DNA from 2 places in the Ornithinibacter aureus genome. Region 2 is predicted to be linked to the other one. Evidence: riboswitches for the same ligand, from Rfam matches in the RefSeq annotation. Region 2 holds a riboswitch; the other holds the start of a gene.
The links. A riboswitch is a leader RNA that binds a small molecule or an ion and turns the genes downstream of it on or off. The one in region 2 is predicted to bind cyclic di-AMP.
Positions count from the first base shown of each region.

Region 1: it holds a riboswitch for cyclic di-AMP, as region 2 does, so the genes downstream of both, C8E84_RS14355 (C40 family peptidase) here and C8E84_RS18395 (transglycosylase family protein) in region 2, are expected to answer to the same signal.

Region 1 covers NZ_VMSB01000001.1:3,005,373-3,013,775, forward strand. Annotated here, with positions in the region: gene C8E84_RS14335 (hypothetical protein) at 1-732, opposite strand, end outside; gene C8E84_RS14340 (MFS transporter) at 846-2,042, shown strand; gene C8E84_RS14345 (iron-dependent transcriptional repressor DtxR) at 2,079-2,777, shown strand; gene C8E84_RS18205 (VldE C-terminal domain-containing protein) at 2,946-3,758, shown strand; cyclic di-AMP (ydaO/yuaA leader) riboswitch at 3,977-4,132, shown strand; gene C8E84_RS14355 (C40 family peptidase) at 4,369-4,962, shown strand; gene C8E84_RS14360 (hypothetical protein) at 5,108-5,266, shown strand; gene C8E84_RS14365 (GAP family protein) at 5,283-5,645, shown strand; gene C8E84_RS14370 (AIM24 family protein) at 5,696-6,364, opposite strand; gene C8E84_RS14375 (heme-binding protein) at 6,420-6,833, opposite strand; gene C8E84_RS14380 (hypothetical protein) at 6,890-7,549, opposite strand; gene C8E84_RS14385 (LVIVD repeat-containing protein) at 7,553-7,960, opposite strand; gene C8E84_RS14390 (PP2C family protein-serine/threonine phosphatase) at 8,097-8,403, opposite strand, start outside.
Region 2 covers NZ_VMSB01000001.1:2,352,229-2,360,631, forward strand. Annotated here, with positions in the region: gene C8E84_RS11150 (PadR family transcriptional regulator) at 1-88, shown strand, start outside; gene C8E84_RS11155 (inositol-3-phosphate synthase) at 166-1,257, shown strand; gene C8E84_RS18395 (transglycosylase family protein) at 1,398-2,168, opposite strand; cyclic di-AMP (ydaO/yuaA leader) riboswitch at 2,171-2,333, opposite strand; gene C8E84_RS11165 (hypothetical protein) at 2,472-3,158, opposite strand; gene C8E84_RS11170 (hypothetical protein) at 3,160-3,822, opposite strand; gene C8E84_RS11175 (SGNH/GDSL hydrolase family protein) at 3,879-5,000, opposite strand; gene C8E84_RS11180 (hypothetical protein) at 5,090-5,524, opposite strand; gene C8E84_RS11185 (OmpA family protein) at 5,726-6,790, shown strand; gene C8E84_RS11190 (hypothetical protein) at 6,793-7,368, shown strand; gene C8E84_RS11195 (OmpA family protein) at 7,420-8,403, shown strand, end outside.

The DNA.
Region 1 (8,403 bases), 650 kb from region 2:
CGGGCGGATCGTGGTGGGGTCGACGGCGATCCACGTGGCCTCGGCACGGGCCAACACCCGCCCGTCGGGTGCGAAGAGGGCGCTGCCGGAGAAGTGCTTGCGACCCTGCGACCCGCGCTGCCACGCGAGAACCGTGTGGGCGACGCCGGGTGCAGGAAGGGCCAGCACCTCGGTGGTCAACGTTGCGAGCACCATCGGGCGCCCGGCGATGCCCGCGGACCATCCGCCGGGGCAGTCGAGCGCGGCCCACACCAGCGGCACAGACGCCTCGCGCGGCTCCCAGGTGGTGGCGTAGCGCCCGGTGCCGTCATCGAGCGGCCCCGGGCGCAGGCAGAGCGCGTCGGCGGGGTCGCGCGCCGTGCCGCAGGAGAAACACGTCGGGAACGGGTGGTCGGCGAGGCCCTCGTAGCGCTCCTCGGCGGCGCGAGCGGCCTCCACGGTGACCGGGGCCGGTGCCTCCCGGGACAACGGCGCGGATGCCGTGGCGCTCGCGACGAGGTGGTCGCCGTCGAGGAGGTGGGCCGACGGTGGAACGGGTGCGACGGCATCCGAGACGGGGGACTCGACGACGAGCGTGAGGGGCCGGTCAAGCGGTGGAGGTGCGGCCAGGCGAACCGTGACGGTGGGGTGCTCGTCGGTGGTCGCGACGTGGGTGGCGAGGGTGCCGCTGACCCAGCCGCCGTTGCCAGACTCGGGTGGGCCGCAGAAGCGTCGGGCGATCGTGATCTCCACGGGGTCAACCTACTCACGCGGCCGAGAGCGACCTGAGGAGCGGGGCTCAAAACCCCCAGGAGCGCACCTCGCGAGATATCTTGACATCGAGAGACTTTCGGAGGTGGATCGCGATGGCAGAGGGCTTCTCCCTGCGCCAGATCGCGGTTCCGGCCTTCGGCCCGTCGGCGATCTGGTCGATCGGGGTGGGGGCCGTGCTGCCGGTCGTCGCGCTGAGCGCCCGTGGGCTCGGGGCCTCGATCGCCGTGGCGGCCCTGTTCGTCGGGCTGACCGGCCTCGCGGAGATCGCGGCCGCCGTGCCCGCCGGGGTGTTGGTGGAGCGGATCGGCGAGCGGCGGGCCATCGTGCTCGCGGGCGTGGTGGATGCCGTCGCGTGCCTGCTGGCGCTCGTCGCGCCCTCGCTGTGGGTCCTCGGTCTGGCGGTGCTGCTCATGGGGCCGTCGGCGGCGATCTTCCTGCTGGCCCGACAGAGCTACCTCACGGCGGCCGCCCCGGTGCACCTGAGGGCCCGGGCCATGTCGACCCTGGGAGGGGTCACCCGGATCGGGCTGTTCATCGGGCCTGTCGTCGGAGCGCCCGTCGTGGCGGTGTGGGGGCCACAGGCCGCGTTCGGCGTCGCCGTCGCCGCAGGGTCGCTCGCGTCGCTCCTCGCCTGGCGGACAACCGATCTCACCGCGCACGAGGAGAGCGCGCAGGGTGGGCGGGCCCGGGTGCCGGTGGCCCGGGTCGTGGCGGAGCACCGGCGGGTGCTGCTCACGGTCGGGCTCGGGGTGCTCGCGATCGGCCTGGCGCGCGCCTCACGGGTGGTCGTCGTGCCGCTGTGGGCCGAGAGCATCGGTCTGGATGCCGCGCAGACCTCTCTCGTGTTCGCTGCGGCCGCATTCATCGAGGTGCTGTTGTTCTGGCCGGCCGGCAGCGTCATGGACCGGTACGGACGGGTGTGGGTGGCCGTGCCGGTTGCGCTGCTCCTCGGTGGGGGTCTGCTCGTGCTGCCCCTGACGGCCACGCTCGTGGGAGTGGCCGTGGTCGCACTGGTCATGGGCGTCGGCAACGGGATCGGCTCGGGCATCGTCATGACCCTGGGGGCGGATGCCGCGCCGACGGTCGGGCGGGCACCCTTCCTCGGTGTGTGGCGGCTGCTCTCCCTCGTGGGCACGAACGGGGCCGCGATCGTGGTCGCGGGCGTGGCTGCCGTGGCGTCCATCGCGGCCGCCAGCGTGGCCGTCGGCGCCCTGACACTGGTCGGGGGCGCATGGCTCGCGCGATGGCTGCCCGAGTACGACCCGAGGCGCCGTCGGCGGGCGACGTAGAAGGTGCCGGGCTGCCGTCCCGTTAGGCTTACCTGTGTGACCGACCTCATCGACACCACGGAGATGTACCTCCGCACGATCTTCGAGCTCGAGGAGGAGGGCATCACGCCCCTGCGCGCCCGCATCGCCGAACGTCTCGGGCACTCCGGCCCCACCGTCTCGCAGACCGTGGCACGGATGGAGCGCGACGGGCTGCTCGCCGTGGCCGGCGACCGGCACCTCGAGCTGAGCGAGGAGGGGCGCACGCTCGCGACCCGCGTCATGCGCAAGCACCGCATCGCCGAGCGCCTGCTCGTCGACATCATCGGTCTGGAGTGGGAGTACGTCCACGACGAGGCCTGTCGCTGGGAGCACGTCATGTCCGACCGGGTCGAGCGCAAGATCCTCGCGATGCTGCCCGATCACGCGCTCTCGCCCTACGGCAACCCGATCCCGGGGCTGGAGGAGCTCGGGGACTTCGGCGAGCGCATCGACTTCCGCAGCGGCCTGTCCACGCTCAAGGAGGTGGCCGGTGACGAGCCTGCGACCGTGGTGGTTCGGCGGATCGGCGAGCCGGTGCAGGTCGACTCCGAGGCGCTCGGCCTGCTGACCACCGTCGGTCTGGTGCCGGGGCAGCCCGCCCGGGTGCGGCGCGACGGGGTGCGGGTGGTCGCGTGGCGCGACGGGTCGCAGGAGTCGACCGGAGTCTCGCTGCCCGGGGACATCGCCTCCCACGTCTTCGTGCAGGTGACCTGAGCTTCGCTCAGTTCGCAGCGGCGCCGGCGTCCGTGCAGGTCAGCGGTGTGTCGGGTGGCTGTTTCTGACATCTGGTGACGGTCGTCTCGTTACCAGAATGTGACTTTTCCTGACGTCCCCGTTACCGTGGAGGGAATTCGTACCCCCCTCGGAAGGTCCTCCACCCTCGTGTCACGCCACACCATGCCCGGGCGCCGCCGCGCCCCCGGCGCCGTCCGGCGTCTGCCCGACGGCTTCCCGCGCCTTGGCGCGACCTGGGCCGCCAAGACCGTCGCAACGGTCGGAGTCGTGGGCGGAGCCGCCCTCGCGGTGTCCCTTCCGGTCTCGGCGAGCCCGAGCACCTTGGCGCTGCCCACCGTCGCGAGCAGCGACGGCCAGAGCCGCACGGCCGCCCTGACGGCGTCGCGCTCCGAGGCCCGCGCCGCCGCGCCGGCCGCACCCGCCGTCGAGGCTCCCGCAGATGCCGCCCCGGCTGCGCCCGAGGCCGTCGGCGTCGCTGGCGTGAAGGCCGTCGCCAAGCCGAAGCCGAAGCCGAAGCCCAAGCCGGTTGCCGAGAAGGACTCGTCGTCCTCCTCATCCTCATCGTCCTCGTCGTCGGCCTCGTCGTCGTCCTCGTCGTCGGCCCGCAAGGTCAACGTCAGCTCGGGGGCCATTTCCTCCAAGTGCGGCAGCATCGGTCTGGACAGCAACGCAGCCCGCCTGTGCACCGCCGTGCAGAAGACCTTCGGGGTCTCCTCGATCGGTGGCTACCGACCCAACGCCGGCGAGCACAGCACGGGTGAGGCGATCGACTTCATGGTCTCGCGCAGCAAGGGTGACGCGGTGGCCGCGTTCGTCCAGGCCAACGCCGGTGCCTACGACGTCAAGTACGTCATCTGGCGTCAGCGCTACTGGGCGCCCGGCAAGTCCTGGCGGATGATGGAGGATCGCGGTTCGATCACCGCGAACCACTACGACCACGTGCACGTCACCGTCAACTGACGCCGTCCTGACCGTTTCGCGAGAAGCCGGGCAACACGCCGTCCCCACGGTCTTGGCCCGGCTTCTCGCTGTGTACGGCGGCCTGGGCGGGGTGTGACGCGACTCGCCCGTGATCGTTTTGTGACTTTTGCCCGGCGGTGCTACGTTCGTGTGGCCTTCCCATCCGTGGAAGGTGCTCACGGAGTCACCGCCGAGTCCTGTCAGTCACCGTGAGGCACCACGCATCACCGCCGGCAGGAGCGGGGGAACCACTTTCGGAGTCCGGCACCATCGCGACTCCTTGGGGTGAAGCCGGTGACGACCTGCGGGTCGGACCCGGCCGGGCAACCTCAGCCCGAACCCGACAGCTCACCCCGTAGGCACTGAGAGGCTCACTGTTCTCGACACTGCCACTTCGGGGCGCCACCGCGGCGCCGCCCGGTACAACCCCTGGTCCGAACTCTCGACCATCGTCAGGAGCGCTGGCCAGAACGGCGTCAAGGCCACGGCCGTCCTCGCTGCCTCCGGCGGCCTGGTCGCGACCTTCGCCCTCCCGGCCCAGGCCGAGCCGCGTGCCGACGCCGCCGCAGCCGCTGAGGCCGCCGCAGCCCCCGCCGCAGTCGCAGCCCCGGTGGCGCTGGCACCGTCGGTCGTCGCGCCGGCCGTCGCAGCCCCGGTGGCGACCGAGGTCGTGGGTGTCGTCGGCGTCACCGCCGTCGCCAAGCCCAAGCCCAAGCCGCGCCCCGTCGTGGTGCAGGCGCAGGCGGATGCCGACGAGGTCGCCACTCGCCGCAGCAACACCTCCGCCTCCCGCAGCACCCCCGCCCGCTCGACCACGAGCACCAAGAAGGCCTCGACCGCGAAGACGGCGACGTCCAGCAACGTCCCGCAGTCCGCCAGTGGCGTGGTGAACATCGCCCGCGGCCTGCTCGGCATCCCCTACGTCTACGGCGGCTCGACCCCGTCCGGCTTCGACTGCTCCGGGTTCACCAAGTACGTCTTCGGCAAGGCCGGCATCTCCATTCCGCGCACGGCCTCGGCCCAGCAGCGCGCGGCCACCAGGGTCAGCAACCCCAAGCCCGGTGACCTGGTGTTCTTCGGTTCCCCGGCCTGGCACGTGGGCATCTACACCGGCAACGGCATGATGATCGACTCGCCCAAGCCGGGCAAGTCCACCTCCGAGCGTCCGGTGTTCTCCGGCGTCAGCGGGTACGGCCGCTTCTGAGCCTCGCGATCGGGTGGGGTGCCGTGTCCGACGGGCACCCCACCCGGCGCAGAGTTGGTCACGACGGTGAGGAAGTGAAGCCATCGTCGTCGCTGGCCCGGGAGGCCGCCGCGACGGAGCCCGGTACGCCGCCGGAACCGGCCTGGTGCTGCTCGGGCTCGTGAGCGCGGTCGCGGTGATCGGCCAGTCGGTGAACCTTCCGCGGCTTCCCCACCTCGACGCCCGACTCGACATCCTCGTCGGGCTCGTCCTCCTCGCAGCCGCCGTCACCCTCACGGTGCGCGCGCGGCGGCCCGACCCCTGAGGCGGGCACCATCAGGATGCCGTCACTCGGCGCCGACGGCCTGGGCGCGGCTCGGTCGTCGGGGTTCGGGATGGTGTCGATGTGCACGAACGCGACGACGTGGCCGGTCCTGCTCGTGGCCGTCAAGGACGTCATCGCCACGGGTGCACCACGCCCCGAGCAGGTCCTGGCCGTGGCGGTGCTCCTGGCGCTCGCCACGCTTCCCGCAACCATTCCCCTGATGCTCTCCCTCCTCCCCGGCGGGGCGGGGGAGCGGCTGCTGCTGCCCCTCGGAACCGCTGTCGAGCGGTACGCCAAGGTCGGGGTGCGCTGGATCCTTGCCCTGGTCGGCGTCTACCTCCTCGTGCGGGGATTCCTGGCCCACCTCGCCCTGACCTGACCCGGCGCCCCTCGTGCACCGGGCACCGGGCGCCAGCCGGAGGCCCCGTGCTACCCCTGGGGGATCGGGTGGCCCTCGGAGGCCTGGACGACGACGATGCCGTGACCCTGCAGCGCAAGCTGGTAGGCCTCGCCCGAGCCGCGGCCGATGACGGCTCCGAGCTTGGCGGTCTTGCGGATCGAGGACTGGAGACCGGCCGACCACAGCACCGCGGCCTGCATGTCGACGTGGGTCGGCTCGTCGACCTGGAGCACCACCGGCGTGCCGTGGGTGACCACGGCGATCATCCCGCGGCCGGTGAAGGTGGTGTTGAACAGGCCGCCGCTCATCATCGAGGCACCCTCGACGCGGTTGATGTCCCACGTCAGGCTGCTCTCGAACGCGAGGACCGCTCGGCCGTTGACCGTGACGGCTTCGTCCTCGAGCTCGAGGATGAAGATCTCGTCGGCGTCTTGGGCCAGGAAGACGTCGCCACTGCCGGAGACCTTCATCAGCGACATGCCCTCCCCGGTCAGGGCCTTCTTGAACATCTTCCCGAGCCCGCCGGCGCCCTCGTAGGCGAAGTCGACATCGCCCTGGTAGGCCACCATCGAGCCCTGACGGGCGTAGAAGAACCCGCCCGTGCCGGCCAGGTCGACCTTGAGCATCCGCTCGTTCTGGAGCATGAAGCGGCCGGGCTCGCCCGACCGCTCTGACTTGGTGAGGAGTTCTCCGCGCATGCCCGTCACCCTAGCCGCGGATTCGCCGTCGCCCCCTTCGGGCAGGCACGGCTCCTCAGCCGGTGACCAGTCCCCGCAACCCGTCGACGACGAGCGCGTGGTCGTCCTGCGAGGCCAGCCCACAGACCGTGGCGACCGCGACGACCCCGGCGCCGCCGACCCGGATCGGGACCGCGCCGCCGGCGAGGGTGTAGCGCACGGCATCCAACCACCCGTCCGCGAACGGATCGCGCCCGTCGGCCTCGAGGCGCAGCCCGACGAGCAGGGTGCTCGCCTCGAAGCGCAAGGCCGTCGCGGACTTGCGCTCGACCCAGCAGTCCTGGTCGCCGGTCGTGCCCGACATCGCTGCCCTGAACAGGATGCTCCCGGGGCGGCGGATGTCGATCATCACCGCAAGGCGCTCCCGGCGGGCGCGCTCGGCCAGGCGCGAGCCGAGCAGCCACACCTCGTCGTGGGTGAACCGTGGCAGGACGAGGTCGCGCTCCTCCTGCTCGAGCTACGCGATCGTCGGCGGGGGTAGGGGGGTCATGCCTCGTGAGTGTGGCAGCTCGCGGTCACGGTGACGTCGCGACCATCGGCGAGGGCGCCGACGAGGTGGAAGTCGACGACGTCGCCCTTGCGGGTCACGTCCACGGTGGCCTTGGACAGCGACTGCCGGTAGCCGGCCAACGTCATCTCCAGCGCGTAGATGGAGGCGCGGCCCTCCTTGGCAGGCATGTCCTCGAGGGCCAGACCGAGGTACTCCCCGCGACCCGAGGCCTCGTCGGAGTAGTTCGCACCGAAGTGGGCGAGGAAGATCACGCCACGCTGCTCGCACGAGGCGCCCTTGACGTCGGTGCCCTCACCGTCGGCGACGATGAACGTCGCCAACCCCTCGTTGCAGTAGCGCGTCACCTGCTCGCCGTTGGGCTCCACGGTCGTGCCGCAGCCCAACGCCGGGTCGGCAGGGCGTGGCGGGCCGGTCATAGCGGCTGCGGGTTCTTCCTCCGCACCGTGCTCGTGCCCCGCGGACTCCCCGGGCGACGGGCTCGCTGACGCGCCGTGGTCGGCCGCGGCATGATCGCCGGATACCGCGTCGCCCGCGGTGGGGGTGTCGGTGCACGCTGACACCGACACCCCCACCGCGAGAACGACGGCGGCGACCCGAGCCGCAAGCAGTCGGGACGGCCTCTCGGCTCGGGTCATCGATCAGCCCTTCGCGGGGATGATCGGACGAACGATGTCCACGCCACGGCGGCCGTCGGCGATGTACATGACGTCGCCGTTCCAGTACGGCGCCCAGTTCGACCCGCCGTCGGCACGGAAGTAGCCGACCTGCTCGGGGTTCGCGGGGTCGCTCACGTCGATGAAGTGGGTGCCCTGACCGTAGTAGGACTGGGCGAGCACTCCGTCACGCAGCTGGAAGTAGTGCGCCGAGCAGCCGGCGTTGGGCAGGCTGCCGGGCTTGCCGAACGGGCTCCACTCCGAGACGACCGGAAGGCGGTACGGGTCCTCGGGAGTGGAGCTCCAGGCCTGTCCTTCCCGGCTGTCCGCGAGGTCGACGATGAGCAGGCGCCCGTCGGTCTCACACGTGGAGGTGAAGTTCTCGATGGTCACCAGGGCCAGCGAGAGGGAACCGTCCTGGGTGTGGGACGGTGCGCGAACACTATTGCCTGATGGTGCGCAAAAGGGTTCTCCGTACAACAAACTTTCGGGAAGATTCGCTCTGCTGGTCGCCGGGGGTTCGCCGAGGTCACTGGCCGTCGCCCGGGCCCGGCCAGTGCACGAGCAGGATCGACGCGTCGTCGGCGAGGTGGGCCGAGTGGTGGGCGACCAGGGCCCGCCCGACGCGGCGCATCGACTCTGCCGCGGACAGGTTGTCCGCCACGTTGCGTGCGAGCAGGTCGACGAGCCGCTCGACGCCGAACTGCTCGCCGCCGGGGGCGTGCCCCTCGACCACACCGTCGGTGTAGAAGAGCACGTGGTCGCCGGGCTGGAGCTGCTCGGACCCGACCTCGTAGGGGGCGTCGCTCTCGCGCAGGCCGATGCCGAACGGCAGG
Region 2 (8,403 bases):
GGAGACCACCGAGCGCGAGGTCCGCTGGCTCAGCGAGCTCATCGACGCCGAACGGCGCCACCCCACAGATCCCGGCCCCCAGCCGTAGGTGCCGCCCGCGCCATCCCGGGCGCACCGGCATCCGCTTCACCACAACCAACCCGATCACAACCCCAGGAGAAGTACATGGGTTCCATCCGCGTCGCCATCGTCGGCGTCGGTAACTGTGCGTCCTCGCTCGTTCAGGGCGTGCACTACTACCGTGACGCCGACCCGACCCAGACCGTCCCCGGTCTGATGCACGTCACCTTCGGTGACTACCACGTGCGCGACGTGGAGTTCGTCGCCGCGTTCGACGTCGACGACAAGAAGGTCGGAAAGGACCTCGCCGAGGCCATCAACGCCTCCGAGAACAACACCATCAAGATCGCGGACGTGCCCACCAGCGGCGTCACCGTCCAGCGTGGCGTCACCCTCGACGGCCTCGGCAAGTACTACCGCGAGACCATCGACGAGTCGGCCGCCGAGCCGGTCGACGTCGTCGCCGCCCTGCGCGACGCGAAGGTCGACGTCCTCGTCTCCTACCTCCCCGTGGGGTCGGAGAATGCCGACAAGTTCTACGCCCAGTGCGCGATCGACGCCGGTGTCGCCTTCGTCAACGCCCTGCCCGTGTTCATCGCGTCCGACCCCGAGTGGGCCGCGAAGTTCGAGGAGGCCGGCGTCCCGGTCATCGGTGACGACATCAAGAGCCAGGTCGGCGCGACCATCACGCACCGCGTCATGGCCAAGCTGTTCGAGGACCGCGGCGTCGCCCTGGACCGCACCTACCAGCTCAACGTCGGTGGGAACATGGACTTCAAGAACATGCTCGAGCGCGAGCGCCTCGAGTCCAAGAAGGTCTCCAAGACCCAGGCCGTGACCTCGAACCTCGAGGGCTCCCTCGCCGGCAAGGTCCACGACAAGAACGTGCACATCGGCCCGTCGGACTACGTCGCGTGGCTCGATGACCGCAAGTGGGCGTACGTCCGCCTCGAGGGTCGCGCCTTCGGTGACGCCCCGCTGAACCTCGAGTACAAGCTCGAGGTCTGGGACTCCCCGAACTCGGCCGGCATCATCATCGACGCCATCCGCGCGGCGAAGATCGCCAAGGACCGCGGCGTCGGTGGCGCCCTGCTCTCGGCCTCGTCCTACCTCATGAAGTCCCCGCCGGAGCAGCGTCCCGACGACGTCGGTCGCGCCAAGCTCGAGGCCTTCATCGCGGGTACCGAGGAGCGCTGAGCCCTCACCGCTGAGCCCCTGGCCGGCTGCACGACGTAGCCGGCCAGGGCAGGCACAACGCAGAAGATCGGGTGCCACGCAGTAATTGCTGCGTGGCACCCGATCTTCTGCGTTGTGCGAGACGCCGTCAGGCCGAGGCGTCAGGCGGCGTGGCGGCAACCCCACGGCTGGAGGCCGCGCTTGGCGTACAGCCGGTTCGCGACGGTGATCTGCTCGGCGCGCGAGGCCTTGTCGGCCCGCGGCGCGAAGTCGTCACCGTTGACGCTCAGCCAGGTGCGGTAGTCGAACTGCAGACCGCCGTAGTAGCCGTTGCCGGTGTTGATGCTCCACCGGCCGCCGGACTCGCACTTGGCGATCCGGTCCCACATGGCGGCCCGGGCCAGGTTGATGCCGGTGCGCGAGGTCGAACGCGAGGCCGCGGCCGGCGCCGAACCGGCCTTGGCGAGCTTGAGGGCCTTGCGGGTCTTGGGACCGACGATCCCGTCGACCACCAGCCCCTTGGAGCGCTGGTACTTCGTGACCGCCGCGAGCGTCTTGGGGCCGAAGCGCCCGTCGACCGCGAGCTTGGCGCCCAGAGCGTTCAGACGCCGCTGGAGGGTCTTGTTCTGCCCGTAGTTCGAGTTGCCCTTGCGCAGGGTGACCGTCAGGTAGGCCTTGGTCGCGGCGGGCACCGCGGCCGGTGCTACCGCAGGAGCGGCGGCGGGTGCGGCCGCCGTGACGGCCGAGGCCTTCGCCGGGGCGGCGTTCGCAGGGATCGCGGAGCCGGCGGCCATGAGGCCTCCGGCAACGCCGACGGTCGCGGCGACCCGGGCGCCGGACAGGCCGGCCTGGCCGAGGACACTGGTCAGCTCGGAGAACACGCTGAACGACTGGGCGGATCGGTGGCGCCCGGGAACGGTCTGAAGAGTCATGGATTGCCTCTCGCGCCTACGAGGTGAGCTGTCGGGTTCGGGCTGAGGTCTCCCGGCCGTCCCCGACTCACGGTCGAGATCCGGCTTCACCCCAAGGGCTCGTCCTCAGCGATCGAGGGCGGGCCCACAAGTGGGTCCCCCGCTCCTGCCAAGCGGTGGTGCGAAGGGGCCTGAGGTCGGTGGCAGGACTCGGCGTAACCGACCTCGGGGGCGCGATCCGTGTGGAGGCGTTCTCATCAGGGTAGCGGCGACCCTCCTATGTCACAAACAGGTCACGGGGACCACGGTCGGGTGCCGATGGCTTCAGCTGACCCGCGTGGCCATCTCCCGGAAGCCCTTGCCGTCCTCCTCGGTGTAGGTGTCGCCCTCACAGGTGTAGGTCACGGCCCCGGTGCCCGGTTGGAGGTCGCGCACCTCCTCCTTGCCCTGCTCGGGTCGAACCGTCATCGACCCCTTCGCCGACTCGAGGGTGAACGACATCCGTGACCCCGACAGGGCCACCCGGTAGACGACCGTGCCGTCGAACACCAGGGCGCTGGTGCCGCCCGGGGTGGTGAGCGTGGCCTCGACCTCGTCGTAGGTGACGACGTGCCGCCCGCTCTCGTCGAAGGTGAAGGTGCGGTTCAGACCGGTCAGCACCGATTCACCATCCGGGCCGGTGGTCCTCTGCTCGTAGTCGGTGGTGCGCCAGGTCCCGACAAGGCAGTCGTCGAACTCGGATGCCGCCCCGCCCCCTCCCGGGTCACCCCCGGTCGGTGCCGGGTCAGCGCCCCCGCCGCCGGTCCCCCCGCCGCCGGAGCCCCCGGGCAGCGTCCCCGACGACTGCGCCACGGAACTCGTGGCCACCCCGGCGACGAACCCGGCACCGAACAGCCCCAGCGCGCCGATGACGGCCCCGAGGGTGATTGCGACGATCTTCCAGGTCGCCATCCGGTCGCGTGCCACGCGGTGCGGGGGCAGGTGTTCGGGTGCCGGGTGATCGGGTGCCATGTCAGCCCCTCGTGGGAACGGCAGCCACAGCCGTCGTGATGGTTGCGGGATCGGGGGCGTCGCCGGCCCGGTACGAGACCACCCCGATGAGGAACTCCCCGTCGGCCACGAGCGCGACGTCCTGCGTGACGGGTCGCTCCCCCTGGGACGTCATCCGCCACACCACGGCGTCGTCCGGCACGTCGGCGAAGGCGACCTTCTCGATGGTGAAGCGCGTGACCGGGCTGGTCGGCGACTCCCCGCGGGTCTCGAACGACGTGCACGTCGGCAGCGCCGCCTGCAGCGCCGTGACGACCTCGGCGGCGAGACCCTGGCGGTGGGCCTGCACGTACTGCGCGACGAACGGCCCGACCCCGCTCCGGGCGAAGCGTTGGCGGGCCGACCCCGCGGGCTGCTCGGGCTCGATGTCGACGCCGCACACCGTGAGACCGAAGCCGGCCGGTGGCGGTTGGCTCTCGCGCCAGCCCTCGCCGAGGGCGGCGAGCGGGATGAAGTGGGCCTTGGCGCGAGCCTCGAGGTCGGCATCACTCCCCCGGGTGCCGGGGGTGGCGGATGCCGTTCCGGACCCGGGTGCGCCCGTCACCGACGACTGCGGCGTGCTCACGACGTCGTCACCACAGGCCGTCATCAGCAGCACCCCCGCGACCGCGAGAGCGGCGAGCACCAACCGTGTCCCTCGAGTCTCCACTCCACGAGACCATACGGTGTGCCGGCCGGCCATCACGGGTACCTCGGGTTGCGCAACTGTTCGGCGAGCAAGGCGGCCATGGCCGCGTGCCCCTGGGCGTTGGGGTGGAAGGAGCCAGGATCGGTGACGGCCAGGCCCGGCCCTCCCCAGTCGAGGTCGTTGATCCACTGCTCGCCGTCGGGCGCACCGACCCCGTGGCCGAGGAAGGCCTGGGTGGGGTCGATGAACTCCACCCCGGCCTCACGACAGGCCTCGCGGAGCATGGCGTTGAGCTGGTCAGCCTTGCCATTCATCCACACCTGGTCCTCACTGAAGAGCATGTTGTTGAGTTCCTGACTGGGCGGGTCGTTGAACAGTCGGGGGTATCCCATGATGACGATCCGGGCGTTGGGCGCCTTCTCGCGCATCCGGGTGTAGAGCGCGACGAGCTCGGGCTTCAGGTCCTCCAGGCGCTGGTCGAGCTTCTCGTCCCACTTGGCCTGGCAACCGTCCGTGAACGGGACACCACTCCCGCCGTTAAGCACGCAGTCCTGGAGCACGGCACCGAAGCCGAGGTCGTTCCCACCGATCGACATCGTGACGAGCGAGGTGTCCTCGGTGAGGGCGTCGAGCTGTGGGCCCTCGCCGTCGTTGCTGCCGTTGGGGTTGTCGAGGTCGGTCTGGGTCGCGCCCGAGCAGTAGACCGCCGTGAAGCCACCCGCGAAGTCGAACTCGGGCGAGGCGTAGGTCTGCTCGGCGTAGGAGGAGGTCGAGCGCCGGCACCGGTTGTGCGAGTCATCGCCCCAGTTGCCCGGGTCCCAGTCGTCACGGTTGTCGTAGTTCGTACCGTCGTGGTAATCCCCCGCGCCCTCTCCCGAGGCGAAGCTGTCGCCGAGGGCCACGTAGTCACCGCTCAGCGCCTTCTCGAGCGCCGTCTGCACGCTCTGCGCGGTGTCCTCACACCCTTCGCCGAGGAAGATCCGGCACACGGCGTTCGTCGTGTGCCTGGCCAGGTCACCCTGGACGATGCCGAACAGCACCGCGGCGACGACGAGCGCAGCAGCCGCGATGATCCCGCCGTACTCGAGCCCGGCGGAACCCCGCTCCGTGGTGTGCCCCCCTCGTGGCACACCACGGCTGCGCACTGCCGCATCGCGGGGCCGCTCACCTGGCATGTCCCGACGCTAGGGATCGCGGATGCCGTCGGGCAGGGTCCCCGGGCCCAGCTGCGGGCCCGTCGTGGCTGGGCCCAGGTGCCCGGTCGTCAGGCCAGGCCGAGGAGGCCGATACCGGTCGTGACGGCGAGCAGCACGGCGGTGCGCACGGAGGCGCCCCGGTGCGGACCCGGCATCCCGGCTGTCACGGCGGCGACGACGGCGGCGCCCGCGATCACCCACGGGTAGGCCGAGGCGCCCGTGTCCAGCACCCTGCCGAGGACGACCCCGAGCCAGGCGAGCGCGGTTGCGGACAGGGCCGCCCATGCAGTCAGTCGCCGGAGCCGCTCGATGACGAGCATCACGGCCGCGGCCAGGCCGAGCAGGAGCGAGTAGCGACCGACGAGGTACTGCGCGCTGGCGTCGTCGGTGGCCAGGAGGTACACGTCGAGCCACACGACGGGCAGCGCGATGAGCACGAGCACCAACCCCCACGTGACGAGCCCGGCCCGCGGATGCGGCGAAGGGTGCTCCTGCGCGGTCATGAGCCGGATCCTATGGCGGAGGGTCACTCCCTGACCCGGCGGACGAATCTGCGGTCAGGCTGTGGGAATCCCTCCGGCCTCTCGCAACCCCTCTGCACCGGACCTGAGGTTCGGCGACCACGTGGCTTAGGCTGGGCGGGACGATCATCCAGGCCCGGCCACCGAGAGTGCTGCCGGAGCCACCCGGGGAGGAACCACACCGTGACGACCGTTCGCTCCACCCTGCGCTCGATCGGGGCCGCCACCGCCGTGGCTGCCCTGCTCGTCGCGGGATCACCCGCCTCATCCGGCACGGCCGCAGCCGCCGACGAGATCCCGATTCTCGGCCAGGCACTCACGATGGGGACGGTCACCGCCGGACCTCCTGCGGTGGTGACGGTGCACGGGGTCCAACGGGTCGACAACGCCACGATCGTCTACTGGTCACTCGGCATCCCCGACGGTTCGCAGGCGAAGTTCGCCGCGTCCTACTTCGGCCCGTCCACGCTGTTGTTCAGGTCGAAGCGAACGGGTGTCAACCAGTCGGACGTGACACTGACCGACGGGACCGCTGGTCTCACCTACCGCCCGATGGAACCGACCGGCAAGTTCAGGACCTGCGTGTGCGGCCCGTCCACCACGATGACTGATCTCACTCCGAGGCAGGCTCAGGTCATCTGGTCCGCCGTGGCTCCACTGCCTGCGGGCGTCGCGACGGTCGACGTGACCATCGCGGAGCAGGTCATCCCGAACGTCCCCGTGGGAGACGGCCCCCTGCTGCCCTTGGCGGAGAACCAGGAGGCGCCGTTCGTCCTCGGCATGGGGTGGCCCGAGCCCGACCCCGAGCTATTGGCCACGGCGCGCACGTCGCAGCCCGCGGCCTTCGAGCTCACCCAGCGCGTGTCCAACATCGAGCAGAGCGTCACGACCTCCACCGGCGAGGTCGCCTTGGCTGCGGACGTGCTGTTCGCCAAGAACTCCGCGACCCTGACGGCCAAGGGCACGAAGACGGTCGCCGATGCCGCCGCGCAGATCAAGGCAACCGAGACCGGCAAGGCCCTGACCGTGACGGGTCACGCGGACTCCGACGGCTCGAACTCCTACAACCAGTCATTGTCGGAGAAGCGGGCGAAGGCCGTCGCGGCGGCGCTCGCCGAGGCCCTCGGCGGTGGATACACCATCACGGCCGTCGGCAAGGGCGAGACCGAACCGATCGCGTCGAACAAGACCACTGCGGGCAAGGCCAAGAACCGCCGAGTCAGCATCACCTACACCGAAGGACAGTGACCGTGGCCCAGCCCCCCCGTCGTCCCCGCCTCACCCTGGCGATCCTCGGTGTCGTGTCCGTCGTGGCGCTGTCGTCCTGCACGGGGGACGACCCCGAGCCCTCGGTGAGTCCGACCGGATCCGCGTCATCGAGTGCGTCCACGACGACCTCGACGCCGCTGCGCGACCAGAGTGCTCTCGTGCTCGGTGCGCAGCTGCCCCCGGTGGCTGGCAGCTCGACCGGAGACGTGGCCGGCGCGCCGGCCACCCTCAACGTGGCCACTGTCGTCGCCACGAAGGGCGGCAGCGTCCTGACGTTCTGGCACACCGGGACGGAGAAGATGTTGGTCAACGCCGGAGACCTCTCCTGGGAGGCCCAACCCGTGCTGGTCGACGTCGCCGAGCAGAAGGTCTACGAGCCCGTCACGTTCGTGGATGAGCAGGGGGACACCCGCTGCCTGTGCACGGACGCGGCGTACATCGGTGGAGTGCCGCAACCGCGCACGATCTTCTTCCCACAGCTGCCCGACACGGTCACCACCGTCGAGGTCCGTCAGGCAGGCTTCGACAAGCCGATCTCGGTACCCGTCACGCGGTGACCGGCGCAGCCACCGAGAGTGTTGCCGAAACCATCTGGGGGGAACCACGTCGTGACGACCATTCGCTCAAGCCTGCGCTCGATCGGGGCCGCCACTGCGGTGGGGGCCGTGCTCCTCGTGGGGATGCCCGCCGGGTCGAGTGCCGCGGGGACATCCGCCGCCGACGAGGTCCCGATCCTCGGCCAGGCCTTCACCATGGGGACGGTGCAGTCCGGACCTCCCGCCGTCGTGACGGTCCACGGCGTCCGCCGGGTGGAGGGGGCCACCATCCTGTACTGGTCCCTGGGTGTCCCCGTCGACAGCCCGGTGGACAACGAGTTGTCGTTCCTCGGCCCCGCGACGTCCTCGTTCTACGCAGGCAATGTCGGGCCGACGATGGGCGACGCCGCTCTCACCGACGTCACCGGCGCGCAGGTCTACCGCCCCCTTGTCACCACCGAGAAGTTCGCACCGTGTGCGTGCTCACCCGTGTCGTCCCTGCTCAAGGTCAAGCCCGGTCAGGCCTCCGTCATGTGGACGGCCCTCGCGCCGCTCCCCGAGGGCGTCACGACAGTCGACGTGACCGTCGCTGAACAGGTGGTCCCGGACGTCACCGTCGAGGAGGGCCTGCTCCTGCCCGTGGCCAGCGAGCAGGAACCCGTCATCGTCGGCATGGGTTGGCCCGAGGTGGACATGAACCTCGTCGGCACGTCCACCCCCCAGGACCCGGAGTCCTACTCCCTCGTGGGGCGCGTCTCCGACCTCGAGAGGGCCGTGACGACCTCGCAGGGTGAGGTGTCCCTGGCCTCCGACGTGTTGTTCGCGAAGAATTCCGCGACGCTGACCGCCAAGGGTGTCGCCACGGTGGCCAAGGCCGCGGCGCAGATCAAGGCCAGTGAGGCCGGCACGGCCCTGACCGTCACCGGCCACGCCGACTCCGACGACTCCGAGGACTACAACCAGGCGCTTTCCGAACGGCGGGCCAAGGCGGTGGCCGCGGCACTGACGAAGGAGTTGGGCTCCGGGTACTCGATCACGGCAGTCGGGAAGGGCGAG